4 regions of the Streptosporangium sp. NPDC001559 genome follow, and region 3 is predicted to be linked to each of the others. Evidence: riboswitches for the same ligand, from Rfam matches in the RefSeq annotation. Region 3 holds a riboswitch; each other region holds the start of a gene.

Region 1 (6,983 bases), on a different contig from region 3:
ACGTCAAGCCGGGCCTGCCCCTGGCGGAGAAGCTCGGCCGCGTCTTCACGGCTCTCGCCGGTGAGGTCGCCACCAGGCTCGACGTCGAGGTGCGCGGCGAGATCGCCTCCCAGGACGTCCGCGTTCTGGAGCTGGCCGCCCTCAAGGGCGTCTTCACCGACGTGATCGAGGACTCCGTCACCTACGTGAACGCCCCGCTCCTGGCCAAGGACCGCGGCGTCACCGTCGAGCTGGTGACCAGCGCGGAGAGCCCCGACTGGCGCAACGTGGTGACCGTCCGCGGCGTCCTGGCCGACGGCCGCGCCGTCTCGGTCTCCGGCACGCTCTCCGGCCCGCGGCAGGTCACGAAGATCGTCGAGGTCAACGGCTACCAGATGGAGATCGAGCCGACCGACCACCTGTCGTTCTTCACCTACGACGACCGCCCCGGCGTCGTCGGCGTCGTCGGCCGAATCCTCGGCGACCACGGCATCAACATCGCCTCCATGCAGGTCGCCAGGGACGCCAAGGGCGGCAAGGCCCTCATCGCGCTGACCGTCGACTCCGCCATCCCGGCCGAGGTGCTCGACCAGATCGGCGGCGAGATCGGCGCCGACAGCGGCCGCTCGGTCGACCTGGCCGACTGATCCCGGAGCACGGCTCCCACGGCCGCCGCCCCCGTTCGCGGGGCGGCGGCCGTCTGTTTTTCCGACTGAGCGTCGTCTCAATATATGAGAAGGCTGCACGAAGGGTGAGACAGATTTCAGGAGGCCGGTTATTATGGCTGGTAATGCGCCAGGTTCTCGTACTTATTACCTGCCGCGGCGAGGCCTGACACAGGGGCGGGCCGGCAACTCGCCGCGGTGTGATGGCGTTCGTCGGCCCCGGCTTCCCGCCGATCCGTGATCCGGATCCGCGATCCGATGAGGACCCGTGACCAGGGTCCAGGCTCCCCTTCCTCCTTCAGTCAGCTCCGTGCGAACGAGACGAGAAGCGTCATGTACGACATGTATCCCTGGAACCGTCCCGAGGACAACGAGAACGAGGCCGCCCAGGCCCTGCAGACCGCGCTGGACCGCCGCGACAACGGCGGAGTGCCCCCGCACTCCTCCTGAGCCGAGTCCTCCCGAGGCCCTCCGAGTCCACGGACGGTGCGGCGCCCGGGACCGGGAGAGGCGCGGGTCAGCGGGCGACGGCCGTACCGGCCTGGGTCGACTGCCTGATCGCCGTGTCCAGCTCCGCCTGCTCGTCGGCGAGCTCGACCCCCTTGGGGTCCGGCCGTACGGCTCCTGCGAAGCTGGCGCGGCGCCAGGCCCGCAGCTTCTCCACCTTGACCACGTCGCCGCTGCGCGGGGCGTGGACCATGTAACCGGGCTTGGTGATCATGCCGACGTGACCGAGGTTGTGGAAGAAGACCAGGTCGCCGGGCTTGAGGTTCTTCCAGGAGATCTTCCTGGCGAACGCGGAGTACTGCTGGGTCGTCGTGCGGGGCAGCCGGATGCCCGCGGCGCCGTACGCGCGGAGCATCAGGCCCGAGCAGTCGAAGCCGCCCCTGCCCGTGCCGCCCCAGACGTACGGCGTGCCGCGCTTGGACATCGCCCAGTTCAGCGCCTTCTTCCAGGCCGGGACCTTCCGCCCGGTCCCGGAGAAGCCGGCCGGGGCGGGTTCGACGGTGGGGGCGGTGAGCGGGGTCCGGGAGTTCTCCGCGGTGGGGGCCGGGTGCGCGAGGGCGAACCCGGCGGCGGCGAGCGCGAGGAGAGGAGTGGGGGAGGAGGTGGTGAGGGAGGAGTCCGCCAGTGCGACGGCGGGCGTCGCGAGGATGGTCGAGCCGGTGACGATCAGGGTCAGGACACGGGGGTAGGTCTTGCCGTTCAGGACCGTTCCTTCCATAGGGCCGGCCGGGTGAGCTGTCGGGCTCGGGCGTGGAGGTCGCCCTACGGCGCGTGGTGGCGCCGACTCGCCCCGAGGGGCCTCGTGGAAAACGCCGGGAACGTGCTCCGCCAGACGGAGTGCGGCTCGGACGCCTCGTGGACCCCGGAAGTGGTTCCCCGGCTCCGCGCGGACCGAAAGAGGGGGATGGCCTGCGCGAATTAGGCGACGATGCGAATGGCCAGGACCTTAACGAAACGGTCAAAAGATCGCAAACAGGACAAACTTTTCGGGGCTTTCCCGAGAGGGAAGTGTCCGAGGGGTGAGATCGATGGTTCGATTGTCGAGACAGAGCAGATAGGGTGCCCGGTATGGATTCGCGCAATGTTCGTCTGGCCGTCATCCCTGGAGACGGGATCGGGGTCGAGGTCGTCACCGAGGGCCTGAAGGTCCTCGAAGCCGTCGGAACGAAGGTGGAGACCACCACCTACGACCTGGGTGCCGGCCGGTACCACAGAACCGGTGAGATCCTGCCCGAGGCGGTCCTCGACGAACTGCGCGGTTACGACGCGATCCTGCTCGGCGCGGTCGGCGACCCCAGTGTGCCGCCGGGCATCCTGGAGCGCGACCTGCTGCTCAAGCTCCGCTTCGAGCTCGACCACTACGTCAACCTGCGTCCGGTCAAGCTCTTCCCCGGCGTCGCGACCCCGCTGGGCGGCTCCCGCCCCGAGGACATCGACATGGTCGTCATCCGCGAGGGCACCGAGGGCCTCTACGCGGGCGCCGGTGGTGTGCTGCGCCGTGGCACGCCGTACGAGATCGCCACGCAGGAGTCGCTGAACACCGCCTACGGTGTCGAGCGCGTCGTCCGCTACGCCTTCGAGAAGGCGCTCAGCAGGCCGCGCAAGAAGCTGTCGCTGATCCACAAGACCAACGTCCTCACCTTCGCCGGCGACCTGTGGTCCCGCACCGTCGACCGGGTCAGCCTTGAGTACCCCGACGTCGCCACCGACTACTACCACGTCGACGCGGCCTCGATGTTCTTCGTCACCCAGCCGGAGCGGTTCGACGTGATCGTCACCGACAACCTCTTCGGCGACATCATCACCGACCTCGGCGCCGCCGTCGCCGGTGGCATCGGCCTCGCGGCCAGCGGGAACGTCAACCCCGACCGCACCGCGCCCAGCATGTTCGAGCCGGTCCACGGCAGCGCCCCCGACATCGCGGGCCAGGGCAAGGCCGACCCGACCGCCACGATCCTGTCGGTCGCCATGCTCCTGGACCACCTCGGCCTGACCGAGGAGGCGGCCAAGGTCGAGCAGGCCGTGGCCGAGGACCTGGTCGAGCGCCAGACCGGGTGGGCGAGCCGTACCACCCACGAGATCGGCGACGACATCACCGCCCGAGTAGCCGGCTGACAAGCCGCCCGCACGACCCCAGACGCGCCCGGTGGCTCAGCAGAGCCACCGGGCGCGTCTTTTTTTGTTCGTCTCACCGAGCAGGCTGCCGGATTTTGGCATATATGCAGTAGTTTTCCGGTGCCTGCTCCGTTCCAGAATGGACCGTAGGTGTACTCCGCCACGAAGAGAAGGACCGCCGCCATGACCACCGCTCAGAAGCTGACCTTCGACGTGCAGCTCTCCGACCACGCTCGTTCCACAGCCGAGCGCGAGCAGGTACTGGCGAATCCCGGATTCGGTCAGACCTTCACCGACCACATGATCTCCATCGACTACACCGAGGGAGAGGGCTGGCACGACGCGCGGCTCACGCCGTACGGCCCGCTCAGCCTCGACCCGGCGACCTCGGTCTTCCACTACGCCCAGGAACTTTTCGAGGGGCTGAAGGCCTACCGGCAGGAGAACGGCTCGATCGCCTGCTTCAGGCCGTACGCCAACGCCGCCCGCTTCAACCAGTCGGCGCTGCGCATGGCCATGCCGGAACTGCCGCGGGAGGCGTTCGTCGAGTCGATCGAACTGCTCGTGCAGACCGACCGCGAATGGGTGCCGACCACCCAGGGCCACAGCCTCTACCTGCGCCCCTTCATGATCGCCACCCAGCCCGCGCTCGGCGTCAACTACCCCTCGCGGACCTACCGCTACATGGTGATCGCCTCTCCCGCGGCGGCCTACTTCGGCGCGGCCAAGGCCGTCTCGGTCTGGCTGTCCACCGAGTACACCCGCGCGGCCCCCGGTGGCACCGGCTTCGCCAAGTGCGGCGGCAACTACGCCGCGGCCTTCGTCGCGCAGCGCCAGGCCGTCGAGCAGGGCTGCGACCAGGTCGTCTGGCTCGACGCCAACGAGCACCGCTACGTCGAGGAGATGGGCGGGATGAACCTGTTCTTCGTCTACGGCGACCGGCTCCTCACCCCCGCCCTGACCGGCACCCTCCTGCCCGGCATCACCCGCGACTCGATCCTCACCCTGGCCGCCGAGCTCGGCCTGACCGCCGAGGAGGGCCGCCTGTCGATCGAGGAGTGGCAGGCGGGCTGCGAGTCCGGCGACCTCACCGAGGTCTTCGCCTGCGGCACCGCCGCCGTGGTGAGCCCGGTCGGCTCGGTCAAGGGCGCCGACCGCGCCTGGACCATCGGTGACGGCGCCCAGGGCCCGGTCACCGCCAAGGTCCGCGAGGCCCTGGTCGGCATCCAGTACGGCTCCCGCCCCGACACCCACGACTGGGTGCACAAGATCTGCTGATCTCACGGACCCGAGGCCGTCGGCGACCGGGAGCGTCAGCGACGCCACCCGGTCACCGGCGGCCTGAACTCATGAGCTCCCCCGACCGCGCCGCGAGCGCGCCGTCGGGCCGCGCGGCGTGCGCGAGTGGGCGCCGCCCCACGGCCGCCTCCGGGGAAGCCGCCTCGGGGCAGTCGTTCTCGCTGGTCAGAGCGGTCTCCGCGAACGATTTCCGGGCCCGCAGGCGGGACGGGCGTTCCAGATCCTGAGATCAATGTGTCAAGTGGTGGTTGGGTGTGGCAGACTCCAAGACACCATGTTCTACGGTCTGCTCATTATCGGCAGGCGCGCTGGCTGAAAAAGGACACCGCCAGCGCGCAGACCTCTCACGTCCGTGAGGGGTTTTTTTGTTTCTCAGAGCCGAGAGAGCGCGCGGCGAATCACATCGAAACCCCGCGAAGGAGACTGATATGGCCGACGACCGCTTCCACGTGTACGACACGACACTCCGTGACGGTGCCCAGCAGGAGGGCCTCAACCTCACGGTCGTGGACAAGCTGGCCATCGCCCGCCACCTGGACAGCCTGGGCGTCGGCTTCATCGAAGGCGGTTGGCCGGGCGCCAACCCCAAGGACACAGAGTTCTTCAGACGGGCTCGAACAGAGCTCGATCTGAAGCACGCGCAGCTAGCCGCGTTCGGCGCGACCCGCCGAGCAGGCGTCAAGGCCGCCGACGACCCGTTGGTCGCCGCGCTGCGCGAATCCGGCGCGCCGGTCGTGACCCTTGTCGCCAAGAGTCACGACCGGCACGTGGAGCTGGCCCTTCGCACGACTCTCCAGGAGAACCTCGCGATGATCCGCGACACGGTTTCTCACCTTCGTGCGGAGGGCCAGCGGGTCTTCCTCGACGCCGAGCACTTCTTCGACGGCTACAAGTCCAACCCAGCCTACGCGCTCGAAGTCCTGCGCACCGCCGCCGAGGCGGGGGTCTCGGTCATCGCCCTGTGCGACACCAACGGCGGCATGCTCCCCGACGAACTCGCCGAGGTCGTCGCCGCCGCCGTCGAGACCACGGCCAGGATCGGCATCCACTGCCACGACGACACCGGCTGCGCGGTGGCCAACACCCTGGCCGCGGTGAAGGCGGGCGCCACCCACGTACAGGGCTGCGCCAACGGCTACGGGGAGCGCTCGGGCAACGCCAACCTGTTCACCGTGGTCGCCAACCTTCAGCTCAAGCGGGGCTTCGACCTCGTCCCGAAGGAGGCGCTGGCCGACATGACCCGTATCGCGCACGCCATCACCGAGGTCACCAACGTCACCCCGAACTCCCACGCCCCCTACGTGGGCGTCTCCGCCTTCGCTCACAAGGCCGGGCTGCACGCCAGCGCCATCAAGGTCGACCCCAACCTCTACCAGCACATCGACCCCTCCCAGGTCGGCAACGACATGCGCATGCTCGTCTCCGACATGGCGGGCCGCGCCTCCGTCGAGCTCAAGGGGCGCGAACTCGGCTACGACCTGTCGCAGGACACCTCGCGTGTCCTCGTCGAACGGGTCAAGGAGCTTGAGTCGAGGGGCTACACCTTCGAGGCGGCCGACGCCTCCTTCGAACTGCTGCTGCGCGACACCGTCGCCGGTGACCGCAGGCGGCGCCACTTCGAGGTCGAGTCGTGGCGGGTGATCGTCGAGCGGACCCGCGACGGCGAACTGGTCAGCGAGGCCACGGTCAAGCTGCACGCCAAGGGCGAGCGGATCGTCTCGACCGGTGAGGGAAACGGCCCGGTCAACGCCCTGGACAAGGCCGTACGGCTCGGCCTGGAGAAGCTCTACCCCGAGCTCGCGGCCGTCGAGCTGATCGACTTCAAGGTGCGCATCCTTGAGGGCACCCACGGCACGGACGCCGTGACCAGGGTCCTCATCACGTCGAGCGACGAGACCGGTGAGTGGGCGACCGTCGGCGTCGACGAGAACATCATCGAGGCCTCCTGGCAGGCCCTTGAGCAGGCGGTCACCTACGGCCTGCTCAGGGCGGGCCACATCGCCGACTGACCTCACCGCGAGGGGTACGGCCTGGGCCGTACCCATCGCGGGGCGGGCGGAGAACGAGGTCAGGACAGGTTGGCGCCCGAGACCTTGAAGCTGACCTGGCCCTCGGAGGTCTGCAACCGCACCCTGCCGCCCGAGCAGGAGACCTCGGGGGAGGCGGTTCCCGGCACCACGACGGTGAGTAACGCGCCCTCCGTGACGGGGGACAGGACCGCGGGAGCGGCCTGCTTGTTCAGATAGGTGGGAGAGACCCAGCCCTGGAAGGGGTTCTGCTGCCCGGAGACCACCCGCTGCCCGCCGACCGGCTTGCAGGAGGGCATGGACAGCTGGACCAGCGTCGCCTTCCAGCCGGACTTGTCCTTGACCACGATCCGGCCGCCGCCGTTGGAGACCAGGGACAGCTCGCGGGCGA
Region 2 (6,983 bases), on a different contig from region 3:
CAAAGCGGACGTACTCCCTTTTGGGAGCGCTCCCATATTGACCGGAGGGTGGGATGCCGAAAGGGCCGTGGCTCGGGGAGCCACGGCCCTTTCCGGATTCGGGGGATCACCGCCGCGGCGGGCGGGGAGTCCGCCGCGGATGGGGGTCTCGTACGGCGGGGGCCGTACGGAGGGAGGGGTGGGGTCAGCCGCTGTAGACCGGGTAGCCGTAGCCGACGACCTGGGAGGTCGGACGGATGCGCTGCTCGACCTTGCCGTTGCCGGTGTTGCCCTCGATCGTGGTGATCGTGCCGTTGCCGTTGTCCTGCTTCACGAAGCCGACGTGGTCGATCCCGTCGAGGTCCTTGCCGCCCTTCCAGTCGAAGTAGACGACGGCGCCGGGCTTGGGAGTGGTGCCCCAGTGACCGTTGTCCCTGAACCACTTGGCGTGGGTGACGGTGTAGGCGTCCCAGCCCATGGTGGGGCGGATGCCGGCCTGCTCGCCGACCCAGGAGACGAACATCGCGCACCAGGGGGCGTTGGCGTAGTCCTGGACGCGGCCGCCGTCGCGGGCGGTGGTCTCCTTGGCGCGCTCACTGGACATGTACCAGGAGTGGAACTTGGTGCCGCCGCCCTGGGCGTTCTCGCTGACGCCGATCTGCTGGGAGGCGATGTTCAGAACCTGCTGGGCGGTCACCTTGGGCAGGCGCTCGGCCGTGGCCTGGAGGCCGGTCTTGGCGGTGTCCACGCTCGCGTTCTGGACGGCGGCGGACGTCTGCTCGGGGGTGTCCGCCAGGGCGGGTCCACCGGCGACGATCCCGCCGCTGAGGGCGATGGCGGTGCCGAGGACGACACGGGCCAGGTAGTGCGTCTTGGGGGTGGAGGTAAGGCGGTGCTTGGCCATGGGGTACTGCTCCTTGCGTCGCTTCCATGCCGCCTACCGGGTTAGCTGACGGGTTCGGACTGGAAAGTGTCCTACAGCGCATATGCGCTGATTCACCCCAAAGGACTTGGGTCCCCGGTTCCGCGAGACTTGCGGATTCGGCGGCCGTGTCCATCAGGCGGATGTCCCCCTGGTGGAGCACGGTCGGGCAATGTCGTGGCAATGCGCTGACCTGCGAAGGTCTGGGCGTTCGCCGCGAATTCGTTGAACGTACGCGAACCGGACAGACGATTACAAGTCCGACACATTGCCTTGGCTTGGGAATGGGCCCCGTTCGAGGGGGAAGACTGGGCCCTCACCCGCCCGGGACGATCTCCCTTTTGGTGACGCGATCCCCTGCGGGAAAGGGGATCCCGTCATGCCGGGCACGGTAAAGGGCAAGGGTGAGGACTTCGCGTGCCAGGTAAACGTAGATCTTTTGGCCGACCTCTCCTTCGCCGGGTCAAGAGGGGGTCCCTTTACCCGTCCGGAGGGGGCGCTCCCGGCCCCGGCCGGTCAGGGGCGTGACGCGAGTGCGGCGAACCGTACGCCCGTGAGCTCCTCGGAGGCGATCCACAGCGGCCGGGCTGAGCGGTTCGCCGCCGGCCGGGCGCCGCGGTTCGAGGGCGAACAGCGGATCGGCCGGTTTGGGCCTGCGGTAGGCGCCGAAGCGGCGGCGGCCCCATCCCACTGCCGTCACCCGTGACCGGTGCCGTACTGCCGGACAGCCGGGGATGTCATCAGCGGTCCGCATGATCGGCACCTCCGAGGCCGGCTGTACGAAACGGTTTCGTACATGACGGCGGATCGTCACGGGTACGCCCCGCAAGAGGGCATATTCGTGTGTTCACCCGTAGTTCCCGGCGCCGTAAGACGTCCGGGTTACGGTGAGGCGGTCGTGAACGGGTCATCGCCCGGCGTGGAGGACGGTCGAGACCACGCGCGGGAGCAGGGTTCGGCCGTTGCCTGGGTGGAGTCCCCGCTGCAGATGCTCTGCGCCGTGGAGGCCCACCACGCGGGGCTGCTCGGCGCCCACGCACGGGTGGTGCCCAGGGCCGGGCTGCGCCCGCTGGCCGTCACCCGCCGTGAGATCGCCAAACTCGGCCCACCGGCCGGGCTCGAACTCGACGAGCCCTCACCCGAGATGCCCAGGCCCCGCAGGGGCACGAGCTGGGCGGTCGGCGACGCCTTCTCCGGCAAGGTCCAGGCGGCCTGGCTCACCGCCCTGCCCGGACGGATCGTGATCGTCGACGACGGGCTCGCCACGATCAGGCTCCTGGAACTGCTCACCGGGCGGTTCTGGACGCCCCTGCTCCGGGCCAGAGCCACCCCGGGACCGCTCAGGAAGGTGCTCGGCTCGGCCGCGGGCATACGGCTGCGGGCGGCCGCCCGGTCAGGCCGCCTGTCGATCTTCACGGCGCTTCCCGTCCCCGACGACCTGGCGCGGGCCGTACGCGCACGAGGGGCCGAACTGGTCACCCACGACTTCGCCTGGCTCAGGTCCCAGCCCATGCGCAGACCGGGGCCGAGGGAACGCACCGTCGTCCTGGGCACCTCCCTGGTCCGCAACGGCCTCATCCACCGCGAGCACTACTTCGGCTGGCTGGCCGGACTCGGCTCGACCGGGCCCGTCGCCTACTTCCCGCACCGCAGAGAGGACCCCGGCGACCTCGCCAGGGTCGGACGGCAGCCCGGGATCACCGTCTACGACGGCGGCGCCCCCGCGGAGATGACGCTGCGCGGGCTGGAGGCCGAGCAGCGGGTCCTGAGCCTGCCCTCGACCGCGGTCACCTCCCTGCGCGTCCTGCTTTCGGCCCGCGGCGTCGTCGTGGAGACCGTGGACGTCCCCGACGAGTGGTGGACCGCCCAGGCGGCGCCCTCCCTCAGAACGCACCTATCGATGTTCGCCCATCACGACACTGGAGTCACAGGTTGAAGGTCCTGGCCGTGGCCGACTCGGATTCCTACCTGAAGTGGGCCGCCTACCTGCTTGAGGGCCTGCCCTCGGGCTGTACGGCGGAGCTGACGGTGATCCGTACCCCCATCACGCCCTCACCGGCCCAGATCCACGCGGCCGTGGCCGGCGCGGCCGGTGACCCGCCGGTGCTGTCCGCCAGAGCCCTGCGCAGGGCCGCCGAGCGGTTCAAGCCCGACGTGGTGCTGGTCGCCTGCACCGGGCCCGTGGTGGACGTGCTGGTCAGCGAGGTCCTCTCCGGCCTCACGCCACGGCCCGTCTTCGTCTCCGGCCTGCCGGGCATCTCCATCCCGGCGACCGAGAAGGCATGGATCTTCCGCAGCGGATGCGACCTGTTCGTCCTGCACAGCGGGCGGGAGGTCGAGGAGTTCTCCACCATCGGCAAGGAACTCGGCGGCGGAGGACAGATCGGCCTCACCCGGCTGCCGTTCCTGCGCGACAGCGGGCAGGTCCCCGCGGCGGGGCCCCGCGACCGCGTCGTGTTCGCCACCCAGGCCAAGGTGCCCAAGCGCAGGGAGGACAGGGAGCGGATCCTGCTCGCGCTGGCCGACCTGGCCGGACGGCGCCCCGACCTGGACGTGGTCGTCAAACTGCGCGCCCTGGACAACGAACGCCAGACGCACAACGAACGCCACAACTACCAGCGCCTGTGGCAGGCCCTGGAGGCCGAGGGCCGGGTCCGTCCCGGCGCGGTGCGTTTCGCCGCCGGAGCCATGCACGAGCACCTGGCGCACGCCGCCGGGTTCGTCACCGTCAGCTCGACCGCCGCGCTGGAGGCCATCGCCCAGGACGTGCCGCTGCTGGTGCTGTCCGACTTCGGCGTCAGCGCCGAGATGATCAACCTGGTCTTCGAGGGAAGCGGTCTGCTCGGCACCATGGACGACCTGGCTCAGGGCCGCTTCCACACTCCGGACGAGGCCTGGTGCAGGGCGAACTACTTCCACCCGAACGGCGAGAGCGACTGGGTGTCGCAGATGGTCGCCCTCGTCGGCCAGTCCCGCTCGGGACGCCTCGTCCCCGCGACCTCCCTGCTGGACGGCCCGCAGTACGCCGCCGCCCGCCGGCGCGCCCGCCTGCGCGTGGAGGTGCCGCCCAACGTCCTCCGAGTCGGCTACCGAGCCAAACGCCGCATGCGCCGCTACCTGAAGCTGTAGGAAGTGCCTCTTTGCGCCGCCTGCGGCGTCGCGGGGCTTGGGCGCCTTCGGGTCGGTGCTTTCCCTCGTCACTCCGTCGCTTCGCTCCTGCGTTCCTCAGTCCAAGCACCGACGCGCCCAAGCCGGAACCCCTCACGCTGGGGGCCGGTAGGCCGGTAGGGCGCAAGACCAAACCCCTCACGCTGGGGGCCGGGAGCGGGGTGCCGAGGGGTCAGGAGAGGGCTTTGGAGAGACGGCGGCGGATTTTGCCCAGGGGGCCCGGCTCCGGGGAAGGCGCGGTGGGGAGCAGGTCCAGGGCCGTCAGGCGCTGACGCTTGAAGTAGCGGGCGGGGCCGTTGGCCTCCAGATACGCGACGGCCCGCTCACGCAGCCCGGGGTGGACGGTGCTCTGCATGCAGTAGCCGACGGCGCCCACCAGCGCGGGAAGATCGACCGGGGGCGGCTCCTCCAGCGACCCGTCGGGGGACAGGCGGGGGAGCAGGGCGTCGGTGATCGTGACCGGGACACGGTTGCTGTTCTCGTACGGCGCCAGCCGTTCGAGCACCAGGTCGCCTCCGAACGTCGCGACCGGCAGCCCGAACTGCCTGCTCGCGGTCACCAGGGCGGTGGAGAAGCAGCCGACGACCAGCTCGGGTTCAAGCGCGGCGAAACACGACTCGGCGGGGACGCTCTCCCCGACGACCGTCAGCTCCACCCCCAGCTCCGCGGCCGTCTCGCGAAGCCGCTGGGCGTGCCGCCGCCCGCCCGCCGGGTGCGGCTTGAACAGCACAGAGCGGAACCCTCTGGCGGCCAGGCCGCGCAGCATGTCCGCGTGCAATCCGGCCTCCTCGTCCTGGGTGACGATGTCGAGCGCCGACAGGTACTGGCCGAGGATGATCGCCTGACCGCGGGGAAGATCCCGTGTGCCGTGCGCGAGCCGTTCCGCCTGGGCGAGGACGTCAAGGAAGGCCCGGTCGGGCAGGGAGACCGCGGGTACGCCGTACTCGGAGAGCAGCAGCGGCGACAGACCAGGCACGAGGTCCAGGTGGAGCAGGCGGGTGATCCGCCCCGAGATCTCCTGCGGCAGGGGGTCGCGGGTCGGGCCGTAGCTCATCAGGCCGTCGGAGTAGACCGTGATCGGGCAGTCCTTGACCAGACCGGCGATCGTCCTGGCGGGCGGCACCGCGATGGACTCCAGGACCAGTTCCTGGGGCCCTTCCTCAAGGGAGAGATGGGAACGCAGGAGACGGCCCAGCATCGGGACCTCGATGATGCGGGCCTTCCAGTCGGAGGGGTGCAGCGGCGCCACGATGTCGTTCCACGACCACACCTCGTCGAACCGGGGGCGCAGCGCGGCGAAGCCGGGGGCCTGGTCGAGGGAGGGGGTGATCTCCGGGATGGCCGCGTTGTTCGAGACCAGCAGGATCCTTCGGCCCGGGTGCGGGCCGAAGAGCCCCTCGTCGATCGCCGCCCCGAGCGTCATCGCGCCGAACAGCGTCGAGGCGTAGAACAGCTGTGTCATCGGGTCTCCAGCAGTGTCCGCAGGATCTGGTCGCGCTCCGGCTCCAGCCGGCCCGCGGCGAGCAGGTCGGAGGGTAACCGCCTGAGGGCGTCGGCGCCGCGCTTCTCGAAGCGGGCGCGCAGGTCGGGGGAGAAGCGGTCGGCCAGCTCCAGGTGGTGGGCCAGGAGGGCGCAGAAGGTGCGCACCGCCTTCGGGGCGAACTCCTCCTCCAGATCGGAGAGGACCAGGTCGAAGGCGTCGAAGAAGTGCAGCTGCCTGGCGTCGCCCACCTGGGTCAGCGAGCCGGTGACCATCCTGCGGTAGAACAGGCCCGCGAGCGAGACCACCGCGAACGAGCCCGCCTGCCGGTGCAGGCGCCAGATCCACGGCCGGTCCTCGGCGGTGTGCAGGTGCCCGGGGAAGGTCAGCAGCTCACCCAGGTCGCGGCGGTAGATCCCGGCCCACGCGTAGGGGTAGTCGACCATCGTCTTCACCCCGGTGGGCAGGATGTGGTCGCGGGGCTTCAGCACCGTCTCCCGTACGGCGAGCGGCGCCCGGTGGATCACCCGTTTGCGCCCCTCGGCCTGGACGTGGTCCACCCGGACGAAGTCACATCCGAGCCGTTCGATCGCCCCGGTCAGTTCGGTGAGGTAGCCGGGCGCCAGCCAGTCGTCGCCGTCCATGAAGGTCAGGTAGCGCCCGGAGGCCAGCGAGGTCCCGAGGTTGCGGGCGTCGGCGAGCCCGACCGGCCTGTCGTTGTGCAGTACGACCAGGCCGGGCAGCTCGTCGCGGAAGTCCTCGATGATCTGCCCGGTGGCGTCCGTCGATCCGTCGTCGACCACGATGAACTCGAAGTCCCTGCGCGCGTTCCTGACCAGGGAGGTCAACGCGTCGGAGATGTAGAGCTCGGCGTCCTTGACCGGGACGACGACGGACAACGTGATCAAGTTTTCCCTTTTCTGTTTTCTCTGGTGATTCGACCCCCCACGCGAGAACTTCCTAAGCCCTACGCGTGAGGAGTTGAGGCTTGTGCCTTACCGGCGCCAAGCGTGAGGAGCGTCCGGCTTGGGCGCCGTCGGTGCTTGGACTGAGGAACGCGGGAGCGCAGCGACGGAGTGACGAGGGAAAGCGCCGACTCGGAGGCGCCCAAGCCCGCGACGCCGAAGGCGGCGCAAAGAGGCGCAACCCGCGACGCCGAAGGCGGCGCAAGGGGACACAGCCGCAACTCAGACCCGCACCCTCCGCAGCCGGGCCTTCGGGGCCTCCTCGCCGGGGAAGACGCGCTTGACGCCGTCGCCGAGGGCGGTCTCGATGATGCGGATGTCACGGACCAGGTGCTCCAGGCCCGAGGGTTCGAGCGAGGCGGCGTGGTCGGAGCCCCACATGGTGCGGTCCAGCGTGATGTGCCGCTCGACGGTCACCGCGCCCAGCGTCACCGCGGCCAGGGAGATCTGCAGGCCGCGCTCGTGGCCG
Region 3 (6,983 bases):
CGGCCTGCTGGCCGTAGCCCTGCTGCTGACCGTAATCAGGCTGCTGGCCGTAGTCGGGCTGCCCGTAGGCACCCGTCCCGCCCTGCTGGCCGTAACCCGGCTGGGCGGCCTGCTGGCCGTAGCCCTGCTGCTGACCGTAGTCAGCCTGGCCGTAGCCGGGCTGGGCGGCCTGCTGGCCGTAGCCCTGCTGCTGGCCGTACCCGGGCTGGGTCTGCCCAGGGCCGGTGTTCGGCTGTGAGGCCTCCGATCGATATCCCACGACTGTCACATCGGGATCGAGTTCTCCGGGGGCCCGACCCGCGTTCTGTCCGTATTGCGGATGCCCCGACGGTGTGCGGTCGCGCTCGGGATCATCCTGCGGATACGGTGGCTGTCCGGTGCTCACCGCGTCACCTCACTTCGACTGCGCATGTGGCACATGTCAGACTCACATGCTTGCTGGTGCACAACGTATCGACATAGGTAACAACAGTCACCTTTCCGATCAGTCAGCACCACGGTCAAACTAGTCGCCCCGCGGTGTCAGATGGAGCAGCATCCGGGTGTTTCCCAAGGTGTTCGGCTTGACGTGCTCCAGATCAAGGAACTCTGCCACACCTTCGTCATAGGAGGCGAGAAGTTCCGCGTAGACCTCCGGCGCGACGGGTGTGCCCTGGATCTGCCTGAATCCGTGCCTCGCGAAGAAATCGATCTCGAAGGTGAGACAGAAGACCCTGCGCAGTCCGAGGTCTCCGGCGACGCCGATGAGACGGGAGACGATCCGGTGGCCGATTCCCATACCCCGGCAGTCGGGGTCGACGGCGACCGTGCGAATCTCGGCCAGGTCCTCCCACAGGACGTGCAGTGCTCCGCAGCCAACGACCTTTCCCGCCACGTCGGCCACCCAGAACTCCTGGATGTCCTCATAAAGGGTGACGGTCGCCTTCTCCAGCAGGCGCGGCCCCGCTCCGGCGTAGGTGTCGACCAGGCGGCGGATGGCGCGGACGTCCGGCGTCCTGGCCCGGCGCACCGTGATCTCCGCCGACGATCCTCCCGGGACGTCGCCGGAGACCGCCACCGGCTCCCCTTCCGGGATCTCCGGGGAAACCTCGTCCCGGCCGGGTACGGCCCGCACCGGGGACTGCTGCGCAACCTGCTCCATGACTGATCAGAGTACGTCCTCGTCACCGCTTGTTTACGGCCTGCCCTTATCTCGTTCGCGGGGTCCACCGGATGACTCCCACCGTCCTCTTCGCGCCCCGGGAGGCCGCCCGGCGAGCTCGCCCCGACCGGCCCCACCCAAAGGCCCGGACCTGCGAGAATCTCCGCCCCGACGCCGGGAAAGGCGGACGCCCGGCACGACACATATGTCGATCATGAAATTGCGTGACCCGACCGTGACATTTCAGTTGCGAAAGCTCCACCGGCTTCACAGTTCTGGTTGAGCATGAACCGCCAATTGCACTAATGTCCGTCCTCGATGTCAGCACCCGTAAAGTGCTGCGCCGCCGAATCCCCGACTCGGGGAACCGGGGACCCACCCTCCAGCCGTCCCCCGGGGTGAATCCGATGTGCCACCGGCGCCTCGGTAGGGCTGCCTCGGCCCGAACCCGTCAGCTAACCCGGTAGGCGGCCGAGAGAGGAGCCTGTTGGTGAAGCGCACGCGCAACCGTGGGAGAGAGAGCGCGGGCGGGAACGCCCGCCATCGAGAACACCGGGTGCGCAGGCCGCGGTACAAGGTGGTGATCGCCGGGCTCGCCTTCGCCTCCCTGTTCCTCGGCGCCCCCTTCGCCGCGACCGCGGAGCCGAAGCCGAGTCTGCAGGAGCTCGCCAAGCAGGCGGAGAAGCTGCACACCGAGATCGAGACGCTCACCGAGCAGTACAACGGCGGGCGGGTCAAGCTCAAGCAGGCGCAGCGCGCCGCGGAGAGCGCGAAGAAGACCCTCGCCGTCAGTGAGTCACAGCTGGCCGAGCGACGCACGAAGGCCACCCTGCTCGCCCAGAGCACCTACATGGCGGGTGGGCTCGCCTCGGCGCTGGCCTTCACCCAGTCGTCCAACCCGGACACCTTCCTCGACCAGGCCACCACGAACTACGCGATCCAGCAGCAGCAGAGCGAGGAGGTCGCACAGGTCAGCAAGGCGATCGAGACCGCTAAGCGCGCGCAGGCAAGCGCCAAGGCCCGCACCGACGAGGTCAAGGACCTCCTGTCCGACCTCGGCGACCGGCGGACCAAGATCGAGCGGCTGGTGAAACGGGTCGAGAGCGACCTGTTCAGCGAGGTGCGTTCGCAGGCCGGGAGCAGCCGGGGCAGCCGGGTCAAGGTCAACGTGCCGATCATCGGCTCGGGCAAGGCCGCCGAGGCCGCCCGCTGGGCCCTCACCCAGCAGCTCAAGCCGTACGTGTGGGGGGCCGAGGGCCCCAACTCCTTCGACTGCTCCGGCCTGGTGATGTGGGCCTACCAGAAGGTCGGCATCAGCCTGCCGCACTACACGGGCGACCAGTGGACCGCGGGCACCCACATCTCCTCAAGGAGCGACCTGCGCCCGGGAGACCTCGTCTTCTTCTACAGCGACCTGCACCACGTCGGGATCTACATCGGCGCGGGCCTCATGGTCCACGCGCCGCAGACCGGCGACGTCATTCACATCGCCCCGATCGACAACCGTCCCTTCGCGGGCGGGGTGCGCATCGCCGACTGAGCCGGTTCGGCCGGCCGGACCAACCGGGCGGCCGGGCCGCCCCGAACCGCCGGCGGCGGTTCGGGGAAGGACTCACCCGGGTCGCGTACGGCCGCAGCGGCCCCTCAGGGGGCTCCTGCCGTACGCGGAGGTCCGGGACGGCATCGGGTAAGGGCTCGCCTCAGATGAGGCGTCTGCGGGCCGCCCAGGCGACGGCTTCGATGGCCGTCGCCACGCCGATGCGGTCGCAGATCCCGCGGAGTCTACGGCGGACCGTTCTTCCGCTGATGTCGAGGCGGCGTCCGACCCGGTCGACCGTGACGCCCTTGGCCAGCTCCGCCAGCAGCACGAGATCCTCATCTGTGAGGCCGACCTCGCCCATGCCCAGGAGGCTGTCGCCGCGACGGGAATCCACTTCGGGATATGCCATCTGGAGTCGCTCCCCCCGCACCTGCTAATCGAGGCGTGAGTTGTCTGGAATCAGTGTCGCCCGTCAGGAACGGTAAACGGCTTGTTCAAAGGTCGTCAAGTTCCACTCTTCATAGAGGTAGCACGCGCTGTTGACATAGTGGTCGCTACGTGAAGTACTCATGATATGTCGGCGCCTTTATGGTTAAGTCACGGACAAGTCAGGGTCCGTGGCCGGGGGCACCCGCCGCGCGCCACGTCCTCGCAGAACAAGGTTTCGCCGGAGCCCCGCCGACCACGGTCCCGGCGCTGGTCGGCCGTATGGTTATGACCTATATGTGAATTTCGCCGGAAAAAGTGGAGCCCTTCCGCGTGCTTCGCCGAGCGCCTCACTACCCCTTGACGTGGTGGTTGGAAACCCCCCGCAATGGGAGGATGCCATGCCCCAGATTTACGGCATTCGGCGCAAATCTGGCGTAACATGCCGTTTACCGTACGGTATCGAACACACTGGAAATAGAGTTTCCGTCCTCCGTTTGGCCCCAATCAAATCACCGGGCGCCGGACCCCCACACGAGACCGGGCCCGCCGCCCGGCCCGCCGTGAGGGGAGCCGGGCAACGGGCCCGGTGCAGGGAAGGAAGGGTCAGCCCGTGGGCTTGACCAGAGGGAACAGGATGGTCTCGCGGATGTTCTTACCGGTGAAGGCCATGATCAGGCGGTCCACGCCGACCCCCACGCCGCCGGTCGGCGGCATGGCGTACTCAAGGGCGGTGAGGAAGTCCTCATCGAGCTGCATGGCCTCCGGGTCGCCGCCCGCGGCGAGCAGGGACTGCTCGGTGAGACGGCGGCGCTGCTCGATCGGGTCGCTCAGCTCCGAGTAACCGGTGCCGAGCTCGGTGCCGAACCCGATCAGATCCCACTTCTCGGTCAGCAGCGGGTTGTCCCGGTGCGTCCTGGCCAGCGGGGAGGTCTCCAGCGGGTAGTCCATGACGAACGTGGGCCGGACGAGGGTGTGCTCGACGAGCTCCTCGAACAGCTCCTGCACGAGCTTGCCCTGACCCCACTTGGCGTCCCATTGGACGTCGCGCGCGTCGGCGAGCTTACGGACCTGGTCGAGCGGGGTCTCGGTCGTGACCTCCTCGCCGAGCGCCTCGGAGACCGAGCCGTAAACGGTGACCCTCGGCCACACCGGCAGCCCCAGATCGATCTCCTGGCCGTCGTGGACCACCACGGAGTGCCCGAGGGCGGCCACGACCGCCCGCTGGATCATCCGCTGGGTCAGGTCGGCTATCCCGTTGTAGTCGAGATAGGTGCCGTAGGCCTCCATCATCGTGAACTCGGGGTTGTGGGTGGCGTCCGCGCCCTCGTTGCGGAAGTTGCGGTTGATCTCGAAGACCTTCTCGATGCCGCCCACCACGAGCCGCTTGAGGTAGAGCTCGATCGCGATGCGAAGGTAGAGCTCCATGTCGTAGGCGTTGATGTGGGTCCTGAACGGCCTGGCCGCCGCCCCGCCGTGGATCGGCTGGAGCATCGGCGTCTCGACCTCCAGGAACCCCTCCTCGTGCCAGAAGTCACGGATGGACCGCACGACCGCGCTGCGGGTGTAGGCCATCTTGCGCGCCTCGTCGTTGACGATGAGGTCCACGTAGCGCTGGCGGACCCGCGCCTCGGGGTCGGTGAGCCCGGCGTGCTTGTCCGGCAGCGGACGCAGGCACTTGGAGGTGATCGTCCAGCTGTCGGCCAGGATCGAAAGCTCGCCCCTGCGGGAGGTGATGACCTCGCCCACGACGCCGATCTGGTCGCCGAGGTCGACGTCGCGCTTCCACGCCGCCAGGGACCCCTCGCCGACCCGGTCCAGGGAGATCATCACCTGGAGGTCGGCCGAGCCGTCGCGGATCGTGGCGAAGCAGAGCTTGCCGCCCGTGCGCGACAGCATGACCCGACCGGTGACGCCCACCCTGTCGCCGGTCGCGGTGTCGGCGTCGAGGCCGGCGTATTTCTCGCGGACATCGCCGTTGGTCGCGGTGCGCGGGAAGTTCACCGGGTACGGCTCGACGCCCTCCGAACGGAGACGGTCGAGCTTCTCCCGGCGCACGCGCATCTGCTCCGGCAGATCGTCGGCTGGGGTGGTCACTTCATCGGTCACAGGACAAGGTTACCGATGTCCGCCAGAGGGTGTTTCCCGCTTTTTCTCCGCAGGGAGGACCGGGCCTCAGGTGGTGTTGCGGTGGTAGATGAGCCGCAGGCCGATCAGCGTGAGCCACGGCTCGTGCACGTCGACCGAGCGCGCCTCGCTCACCACCAGGGGCGCCGCGCTGCCGGTGGCGACGACGGTGACCTCGTCGGGGTCGTCGGCCAGTTCGGCCGCCATCCGCTCGACGATGCCGTCCACCTGCCCGGCGAAGCCGTAGATGATGCCCGCCTGCAGCGCCTCGACCGTGTTCTTGGCGATCACCGAGCGGGGCCGGATCAGCTCGACCTTGTGCAACTGCGCCCCGGCCGCGGCCAGCGCGTCCACCGAGATCTCGATGCCGGGGGCCGTGACCGCCCCGACGTACTCGCCCTTGGCCGAGACCGCGTCGAAGGAGGTGGCGGTGCCGAAGTCGACGATGACGCACGGCCCGCCGTACAGCTGGATGGCGGCCAGGGCGTTGACGATCCGGTCGCTGCCGACCTCCTTCGGGTTGTCCATCCTGACCGGGACCCCGGTGCGGATGCCCGGCTCGACGATCACGGCGGTGACGTCGCCGTAGTAGCGGCGGCACATCTCCCGCATCTCGTTGAGCACGGACGGCACGGTCGAGCAGAGCACGATGCCGTCGACGTCGGTGCCCTTGAGCAGCGGCGACTGCCCGAGCAACCCCTGCAGCACGACCGCGATCTCATCGGCGGTGCGCCGGGCGTCGGTGGCGATCCGCCAGTGCTCGATGACCTCCTCGCCCTCGAAAAGGCCGAGGACGGTATGGGTGTTACCGACATCGATGGCGAGCAGCATCAGTTCCCCCGAAGGTCCAAGGCGATGTCAAGGGCCGGCGCCGAGTGGGTGAGCGCGCCAACGGCAAGATAGTCAACCCCTGTTTCGGCTACGTCACGAGCCGATTCCAAGGTCAACCCGCCGCTGGCCTCAAGCCGTGCCCTGCCCGCGACCAGCCGTACGGCCCGCGACAGCTCCTCGACGGTGAAGTTGTCCAGCAGGACCTCCTCCGCCCCTTCGGTGAGGACCGGCTCGATCTGGTCGATCCTGTCCACCTCGACCTCGATCGGCAACTCCGGGTAGGCGTCCTTGACCGCGCGGAAGGCCTCGGCCACCCCGCCCGCGGCCACCACGTGGTTGTCCTTGATCAACGCGGCGTCCGAAAGGGACATGCGGTGGTTGACGCCGCCGCCGCAGCGCACCGCGTACTTCTCCAGCGCCCGCATCCCGGGAAGCGTCTTGCGGCTGTCCCTGATCCGCGCGCCCGTGCCCTCGACGGCCCGCACCCACCGGCTGGTCAGGGTGGCCACTCCGGACAGGTGGGTGAGCAGGTTGAGCGCCGTGCGCTCGGCCGTGAGCAGGTCGCGGGCCGGGCCGGAGACCGTCATCAGCACGTCGCCCCGCGCCACCCGCTCGCCGTCCTTGGCCACGCGCTCGACCGTCAGGCGGCTCCCGCCCACACGGGCGAACACCCCTTCGGCCACGGCCAGCCCGGCGACGACGCCGTCGGCCCTGGCGACCACGTCGGCGGTGGCGGTCAGCCCCTCGGGGATCGTGGCGAGGCTGGTGACGTCACCGGCCTCCTGGAGGTCCTCCGCCACGGCGACCTCGATCAGCGCCGCGACCTCGGCCGGTTCGACGCCCATCTCGGCCAGGGCCGCCTCGACCCGCGGCGGCAGGGCGTCGGAGCCTCGTCCGTGCGGCACATATGTCATGGTC
Region 4 (6,983 bases), on a different contig from region 3:
CGCGCGGCCTGCGCCACGAGGACGAGGCGGTCGTGGCCCACCGGTGGCTGGCCGAGGTGTTCCAGCCGACGATCGAGGCCGTACCGGCGGACATGCGGCGCAAACTGGAGCCGGCCCAGCTCTTCCACGAGGTACTCGACCATCGCTGGTTCATCTCCGAGAAAGCCGGGCAGGACGTCGGACTGCCCGCCTCGACCGAGTCATATGTGAAGAATGTTCTTATCCACAAACCCGACGAGAAAGCCCTCCTCCCCGACGAGTAGCAAACGTTCCCCCCGTCGGTTGAAAAACCTTCTACCGCCCGACGGAATTCTTTTCCTCGCCATATCTGACTTTTCATGAATAGCTCCGGGTTCGGAGCGATTTCCCTACGCTGACCGGGCGGCGTTTTGGAGTCGTTGGCGAGGGGGAACCCGTGCTCGGAATCGAAGGCTGCCTGGCCGAGGCCATGGCCATCCCCGGCGCGCTGGACGCGGTGCTGATCGACCAGACCGGCGGGACGGCCGTGGCGGGCGGCGGCGCGGCCCGTGAAACCGACGCGGACAGGGCCGTCGCGGGGCTCGGCGAGACCTTACGGGCGATGCTCGACGGCCTCGCCGTAAGCCTCCCCGGTGAGCCCGCTGGAATCCGTGAAGTGATCATAACCACCGACGACGGATACCATTTACTGAAACCGTTGGAAACGGTGCTCGACGGTCCGCTCGTGATTTATGTCCGTCTTGATGTACATCACGCTGATCTGGCTCTGGCGCGGCATCGTCTCCAGTCCCTGTCGGGCCACCTGACCGCCCGTGCCGAGAGCCTCACCGCCCCGCCGTCGCGGCGTGAGGAACGGCACCGGCCCGGCCCACGGGGGTACTTCGGCGCGGCCGGACCACCGTGCCCGCCTGCCACGGGACCTCCCGCCGGGACCCCCGGGGGAACCGTGACGGCGGGCGACCCCGCCGACGTCGACCTGCTCATCCGGCTGAGGAACGCGCTGAGGGCACTCGCCTGAGCCTGGTCCGACGCCTTCGAGGACGCCCATGAAACCGCGGACGCTGAAGCGGACCAGAAGGAGGGTGCCGGTGGAAATCCGCGACGAGGTACGCCAGGAGATGACCCGGCTACGTGAGCGGATACCCGATGTGGACGGAAGCGTCGTGTGCGGCGCGGACGGCCTGACGATAGCCAGTGACCTGGACGGCGGTTTCGCCGAGCAGACCGGCGCCCTCTCCTCGGCGCTGCTGGCCCTCAGCCGCCGGATGGCGGACATGACGGGCAAGGGAGCCTTCGAGGAGACACTGGTCTCCGCGTCCGGCGGCTACGCGCTCCTCTACACCGCGGGCCCGAAGGTCGTCCTCACGATCCTCGCCCGTCCGGGGTCCAACCTCGGGCTGCTGCGGCTTGAGGGGCGCAGGACGGCGGAGAACCTGGCCGCCATCACCTCCCGCGCCCGGACGCCTCGGTGACCGGAGCACCGAGGACGACGACCGCCAGGGACCACACGCCGCCGAGAAGAGACCGAGGATCCGGCCCGCGGGCCGTACGGCACGGCCTGTGAACACAGAACGAGGGCGGGCACCTGTGCGGGGTGCCCGCCCTCGTCTTTCCTGAGGGGGTCTCGGACTCCGAGGGGGATCGGAGGAGGGGTCCCGGGAGAGGAACGGGACCTTCGGGGATCTCAGGAAGCGGGGATCCGAAGGGGGTCGGGGGTCTTCGGGGGATTTTTCAGGGGGTCGGGGGATGTTTCGCGATGAGTGCTTACGGCCGCGGCGCGTCGGCCAGGGCGGTCTGCGGCGGCGTGGCCGGGTTGTGGTCCATGAGCTTCCAGGCTCCGCTGGAGAAGGCCACGGGGTAGTTCTTCTTGCCGACGCCGTCGCCCCACTTGGTGATGACGTACTCGACCTTGATGTGCCCCTGGCCGTCGACGCCGTCCACGCCCAGCGTGTCGGAGTTGAAGCTGCCGCCGGTCAGGTCGGCGAAGGTCTTGGCGTCGAGGTCGATCATGACGCCGCTGCTCGACGGCACGCCGGGGCCGCGGTCGCCGACGAAGAACTTGGCCTTCTTGCCGTTGTAGAGGACGTAGCCCTCGGTGAACAGCGGCCAGCTCGGGCTGGCGATCATGCCCTTCTGCATGGGCTTGCCGCTCGCGGGCAGACCGGTGTCACCGGCGCGGCCGGAGGAGTCGTCCCAGAAGTAGGAGGCCTTGGTCGAGCCCTTGAGCAGGACGGGCTCAGCGGCGGCCGAGGTGGCGGTGGTTCCGGTGCCGGTGTCGGCTGCGGCGGGCAGCGCGGAGACGACACCCGCGGAGGTCAGGACGCTCGCTCCCAGAAGAGTGGCGGCGAGCAGACGATGGCGCAGGGCAGCGGAGAAACGCATGAAGACAGGGCTCTTTCACGAGGGAACAGGACAGCCGCTCGTGCCGGGCCGAAGACGTTCGGCGATCAGTGGGGCACGGGGCGTGAGCGCTCACAGGGAAGAGAGGCCGCACCAGGAAACAGGCGGGCGTACACGGAGCGCGGTGCGAGGCGGGGGTGCCGCGGTCAGGCGCGGCGGAAGTCTCAGTCGATCCGCGCGAAGGCGGTGCGTGCCGGTGGGTAGGCGACGACGTGATCCATGAGGGGATCTCCTCTCCATCTCGTCTACCGGGTTAGCTGACGGGTTCGGGCGGTGGAGTTGCCCTACCGCCGCGCTGACGCGGCGGATTCACCCCAAAAGGTGGGTCCCCGGTTCCCGTCGCCCTCGGGAGGCTTCGGGATTCGACGTCGACCGACCGCTCCTTCTCGTGAGGGGCAAGTCACCGGTCGAGAACAACTAGGACACTACCCACCACAAACGGACAAAGCAAAGCAAAAGCCATGAAAAGCCCAGAAGATCTACCTTCAACCCCCAAGAAAGGGACATTGGCCGGGTCTTGACCCCACTCCGCCCATGGCGTTAAGTTCGGTGAAACTGTTAGGAAACTTACCTAATAATTAACCCGCAATCATGGGCCTGACCTGCATGTTCTCCGCCCTTACACCCCCCAGGAGAAGCCCTTCATGAACAATCGGAAGCTTGGTGCGATCGCCGCCGCGGCGGCCGTACCCGTCCTGCTCTCGACGGTCATGGCCGGTTCGGCGTCCGCCCATGGATCGATGGGAACGCCCGTCAGCCGGGTCTACGCCTGCTATCTGGAGAATCCGGAGTCGCCCGACACCCCGGCCTGCAAGGCCGCCGTCGGCAAGTGGGACACCCAGCCGCTCTACGACTGGGACGAGTTGAACATCGGCACCGCCAACGGAAAGCACAGGGAGATCATCCCTGACGGGCAGCTGTGCAGCGCCGGACGCGCCAAGTACCGGGCCTACGACGCGGCCCGCACCGACTGGCCCTCCACGGCCATGCCGACCGGCGGCGGCGCCTACACCTTCCGCTACCCCTACACCGCCGACCACCCCGGCACCTTCGAGATCTACATCACGAAGGACGGCTTCGACCCGCTCCAGCCGCTGAAGTGGTCGGACCTGGACTCCACCCTGCTGGCGAAGGTCAGGAACCCGACCAAGGCCAACGGCGAGTACGTCATCCAGGGCCAGCTGCCCCCGAAGACCGGCCGCCACATCATCTACTCGATCTGGCAGCGCTCGGACAGCGCCGAGGCGTTCTACACCTGCTCCGACGTGACCTTCGGCACCGTGTCGACCCCGACCCCGACCGCCACGGCGACCGCGACGGCGACGCCCACGGTGACGCCGACGCTCACCCCGACCCCCACTCCGACCCCCACCCCCACGGTGACCCCCACTGTGACCCCCACGGTGACCCCCACCGTCATCCCGACGACCCCCTCCACGACGACCCCGCCGCCGCCGAGCCCGCTGGCCTGGGAGGCGGGGGTCGCCTACCCCACGGGGTCGATGGTGCGTTACGACGGGCAGCACTACCGCTGCCTGCAGGGGCACACCTCCCTGCCCGGCTGGGAGCCCGCCAACGTCCCCGCCCTCTGGCAGCGCCTGTGACCCCGGTGCCCCCGCCGTACGGACCGTGAGGCCGTAGGGCACGCGAACCCCTCCCATCGGCTCCCGGGCGCGGGGCCGGTGGGAGGCTCGTTCTCCCGGGCGTCACGGCCGAACCCGGTAGCGTGAGCGCGTGTCACTGACCCTCGGCTGTTGCCTGGCCGCGCTGGTGACCGTCGCGGCGCTCTACGCGCTGGCCCTGTACGGCACGGCGGGAACCGCGGCGGCCGGGGCCGTCGCCGTCACCCTCGCGGTGGCGATCACGATCGGCGTCGTGAACGGAAGCCTCAGGGACGCCGCCGGCTTCGGCACGCTCACCGCGGGCGCCGCCGCCGTCGTGTGGTCCCTCGGCCGCTCCCACCGGCGGCGCAGGACGGGCCGGGCCTCGCTCGCCGCCTACCGCGCCGCCTCGGCCGCCATCCCCAGGCTGGCCGCGACCGCCGAGCGCGACCGGCTGGCCGCCGAGCTCCACGACGTGGCCGCGCACCGGCTCACCGGCATCGCGGTCGCCTCGGCCGCGGCCCTGCGGCTCGCCGATCCCGTCATGACCGCGGAGGCGACCGCCCACGCCGCCGAGGCGGGTCGTCTGGCCGTCACCGAACTCGACCGCCTGGCCCGCATCGACCGGCGCGGCGGCGAGACGACGCTGGCCGACGTCGACACCCTGGCGGGCGATCACCCCGGGGCCGACTACCGGCGCACGGCCGTCTTCGCACCGCCCGGGACCGCGGCGCTCGCCGTCCGCATCGTCAGGGAGAGCCTGACAAACGCGATGCGTTACGCCACCGGCGCCGCCGTGCACGTCCGGGTCGAGGAGAACGTCGAGGAGAACGCGGGACACCTGGTGGTCACGGTCACCGACGAGGGCGGCCCCGCCGCCGGAGGGCTCGGTACCGGGACCGGCCTGGCCTCCCTCGGCAGGGCCGTACGCGCCGTGGGAGGGACGCTGAGCGCGGGCCCCGAGGGGGCCGGATGGGCCGTCAGGGCGGCGCTCCCGCTGCCCTCCCCGGCCGCTGGGCCCACCGGGCCCGCTGCCCTCGCCGCGCCTTCCACGTCCCCTGAGGCCCCGTGGACCCTGTGGCCCCAGTGGCCCCAGTGGCCACGCCGTACGGCGGGCTGGCGGGGCGCCGCCGCGCTCGACTGGGCCCTCGTGGTGCTGGCGGTCGCGCTGCCCGCGGGGTTCGGGCTGCTGGCCACTGAGGCGCCGCGGCCGTTCGTCTCCCCCGCCTCGGGCACGCTGCTGCTGGTCCTGCTCGTCCTGCACGCCCTGACGCTGCGCGGGCGCAGGCTGGCGCCGAAGCTGAGCCTGGCCGTGGCGCAGGGGACGTTACTGGCCTGGCTGGCGTGCGACGCGGCGGGGCTGACCGTGCCGCACTCCGCCCAGCTGGTCCTCGTGTGCTGGTGGGTCGAGCTGACGCTGCTGTACACCGTCGGCGCGTACGGCTCCCGCGGCTGGCCCGCCCCGCTCGTGGTCGCCGGGCTCGCCGCCTTTCCCCTCGTCCCGGGCATGACGGGCCCTCCCCTGGCCGTCTGGGCCACGCTGAGCGTGGGGATGGCCGTGCCGACGGGGCTGGCGTGGGGGTCGGGGCTGCTGGTCGGCGGGCGCAGGCGCAGGCGGTGGCGGGCCGAGGCCCTCGACCGGGAGCGTCTCGACCGCAGGACGGCCGAGGCCGCGGGCGCCGAGCGGAACCGGATCGCCGCAGGGCTGCGCCGTACGGCGGGGGCACGGGCGCGGGCCGTGGTCGAGGCCTCGGAACAGGGACGGCTCGACCTGGTCCTCACCGAGTCCAGGGCCGGGCTCACCGCGCTCAGGGAGCTCCTCGACGAGCTTCGCGGCGGCTCCGACCCGGCGGACGACACGCCTCCCCCGGTCGTCGCCGGGATCGCGGCGCTGGCCGTCAGGCGCGGGGCCTTCGTCGAACACGAGGGACGGCGCCGTCCGCTGCCCGCGACGGTCGAGGTGGCCGCCTACCGCCTGGCCGAGGCGCTGCTGGCCGACGGCGTGACGGTGACGGTGACCTACCGCGACGACGGCCTGGTGCTTTCCGGTCCAGGAGAGGCCAGGAAGGTGCGTGCCATGGTGGACGCGGCGGGCGGTACGGTCACCGAGACGAAGGACGGGATTCGGGTATGGCTGCCGGAGGTGTTCCCAGCGTGATCCGGGTGACGGTCGCCGACGACCAGGCGGTGGTCAGGATCGGCATCACCGCGGTGCTCGACGCCGAGCCGGACATGACGGTCGTCGGCCAGGCCGCCGACGGCGAGACCGCGGTCGCGCAGGCCACGGCCCTGCGCCCGGACGTGGCGGTGCTGGACATCCGGATGCCCGGGCTCGACGGGCTGGCCGCGACGGCCAGGATCACCGCCGAGGTCCCGGCGACGCGGGTGGTGGTCCTGACCACCTTCGGCCTGGACGAGTACGTGTTCGCGGCGCTGCGCGCGGGGGCCGCGGGATTCATGCTGAAGGACGCCGACCCCGGGCGGATCATCGACGCGGTCCGGGTGGTCGCCGGGGGCGACGCGCTGCTCGACCCCGGGGTGACCCGCAGGCTGATCGACCGTTTCACCGGCCGGCCCGGCCCCGAGGAGGCCGCCAGGCTCTCCGGCCTGACCCCCCGCGAGACGGAGGTCCTCCTCCACGTGGCCCGCGGCCTGTCGAACGCCGAGATCGCGGCGGCGCTGGGCATCAGCCCGGCGACCGTCAAGGACCACGTCGCGCGGATCCTCGCCGAACTCGGGGTCCGCGACCGGGTGCAGGCCACCATCGCGGCCTACGAGGCCGGGCTGGTCCGTCCCGGGGCGCGGTGACCCCCCGCCGCGCGGCGGGGTGGGAAACGGTTCTCCGGCAGGACGATCACCGGGAGTGACGTTCCTAGCGTGAGATCCATGACAGACCCATCCCCTTCCCTTCCCGCCTCCCGGAGGCGGCTCCTGCGGCGCCTGGCCGGAGGCCTGCTGCTCGTGGTCACCGCCCTGGCCGCCTCCGCCGCCGGCGTGGCCGCC

The links. A riboswitch is a leader RNA that binds a small molecule or an ion and turns the genes downstream of it on or off. The one in region 3 is predicted to bind cyclic di-AMP.
Region 1: linked by a shared signal. The riboswitch ahead of ACFYY8_RS27745 (C40 family peptidase) and the one ahead of ACFYY8_RS28590 (NlpC/P60 family protein) in region 3 are both predicted to bind cyclic di-AMP.
Region 2: linked by a shared signal. The riboswitch ahead of ACFYY8_RS06570 (CHAP domain-containing protein) and the one ahead of ACFYY8_RS28590 (NlpC/P60 family protein) in region 3 are both predicted to bind cyclic di-AMP.
Region 4: linked by a shared signal. The riboswitch ahead of ACFYY8_RS20145 (hypothetical protein) and the one ahead of ACFYY8_RS28590 (NlpC/P60 family protein) in region 3 are both predicted to bind cyclic di-AMP.

The regions. Positions count from the first base shown of each region.
Region 1 covers NZ_JBIAVG010000013.1:152,392-159,374, reverse strand. Annotated here, with positions in the region: gene serA (phosphoglycerate dehydrogenase) at 1-626, shown strand, start outside; gene ACFYY8_RS27745 (C40 family peptidase) at 1,162-1,869, opposite strand; cyclic di-AMP (ydaO/yuaA leader) riboswitch at 1,857-2,071, opposite strand; gene ACFYY8_RS27740 (3-isopropylmalate dehydrogenase) at 2,220-3,266, shown strand; gene ACFYY8_RS27735 (branched-chain amino acid aminotransferase) at 3,450-4,544, shown strand; gene cimA (citramalate synthase) at 4,994-6,574, shown strand; gene ACFYY8_RS27725 (heparinase II/III family protein) at 6,634-6,983, opposite strand, start outside.
Region 2 covers NZ_JBIAVG010000002.1:542,470-549,452, forward strand. Annotated here, with positions in the region: gene ACFYY8_RS06570 (CHAP domain-containing protein) at 185-883, opposite strand; cyclic di-AMP (ydaO/yuaA leader) riboswitch at 899-1,036, opposite strand; gene ACFYY8_RS06575 (hypothetical protein) at 1,800-2,837, shown strand; gene ACFYY8_RS06580 (DUF6716 putative glycosyltransferase) at 2,849-4,030, shown strand; gene ACFYY8_RS06585 (polysialyltransferase family glycosyltransferase) at 4,242-5,531, opposite strand; gene ACFYY8_RS06590 (glycosyltransferase family 2 protein) at 5,528-6,457, opposite strand; gene ACFYY8_RS06595 (N-acetylneuraminate synthase family protein) at 6,737-6,983, opposite strand, start outside.
Region 3 covers NZ_JBIAVG010000014.1:81,936-88,918, forward strand. Annotated here, with positions in the region: partial or broken gene ACFYY8_RS28580 (hypothetical protein) at 1-238, shown strand, start outside; gene ACFYY8_RS28585 (amino-acid N-acetyltransferase) at 506-1,141, opposite strand; cyclic di-AMP (ydaO/yuaA leader) riboswitch at 1,476-1,626, shown strand; gene ACFYY8_RS28590 (NlpC/P60 family protein) at 1,632-2,681, shown strand; gene ACFYY8_RS28595 (LuxR family transcriptional regulator) at 2,842-3,090, opposite strand; gene lysX (bifunctional lysylphosphatidylglycerol synthetase/lysine--tRNA ligase LysX) at 3,714-5,171, opposite strand; gene ACFYY8_RS28605 (type III pantothenate kinase) at 5,283-6,065, opposite strand; gene ACFYY8_RS28610 (L-aspartate oxidase) at 6,065-6,983, opposite strand, start outside.
Region 4 covers NZ_JBIAVG010000008.1:270,454-277,436, forward strand. Annotated here, with positions in the region: gene ACFYY8_RS20130 (DUF4032 domain-containing protein) at 1-263, shown strand, start outside; gene ACFYY8_RS20135 (hypothetical protein) at 416-997, shown strand; gene ACFYY8_RS20140 (roadblock/LC7 domain-containing protein) at 1,068-1,451, shown strand; gene ACFYY8_RS20145 (hypothetical protein) at 1,744-2,361, opposite strand; cyclic di-AMP (ydaO/yuaA leader) riboswitch at 2,607-2,757, opposite strand; gene ACFYY8_RS20150 (lytic polysaccharide monooxygenase) at 3,024-3,983, shown strand; gene ACFYY8_RS20155 (ATP-binding protein) at 4,114-6,138, shown strand; gene ACFYY8_RS20160 (response regulator transcription factor) at 6,135-6,788, shown strand; gene ACFYY8_RS20165 (alpha/beta fold hydrolase) at 6,867-6,983, shown strand, end outside.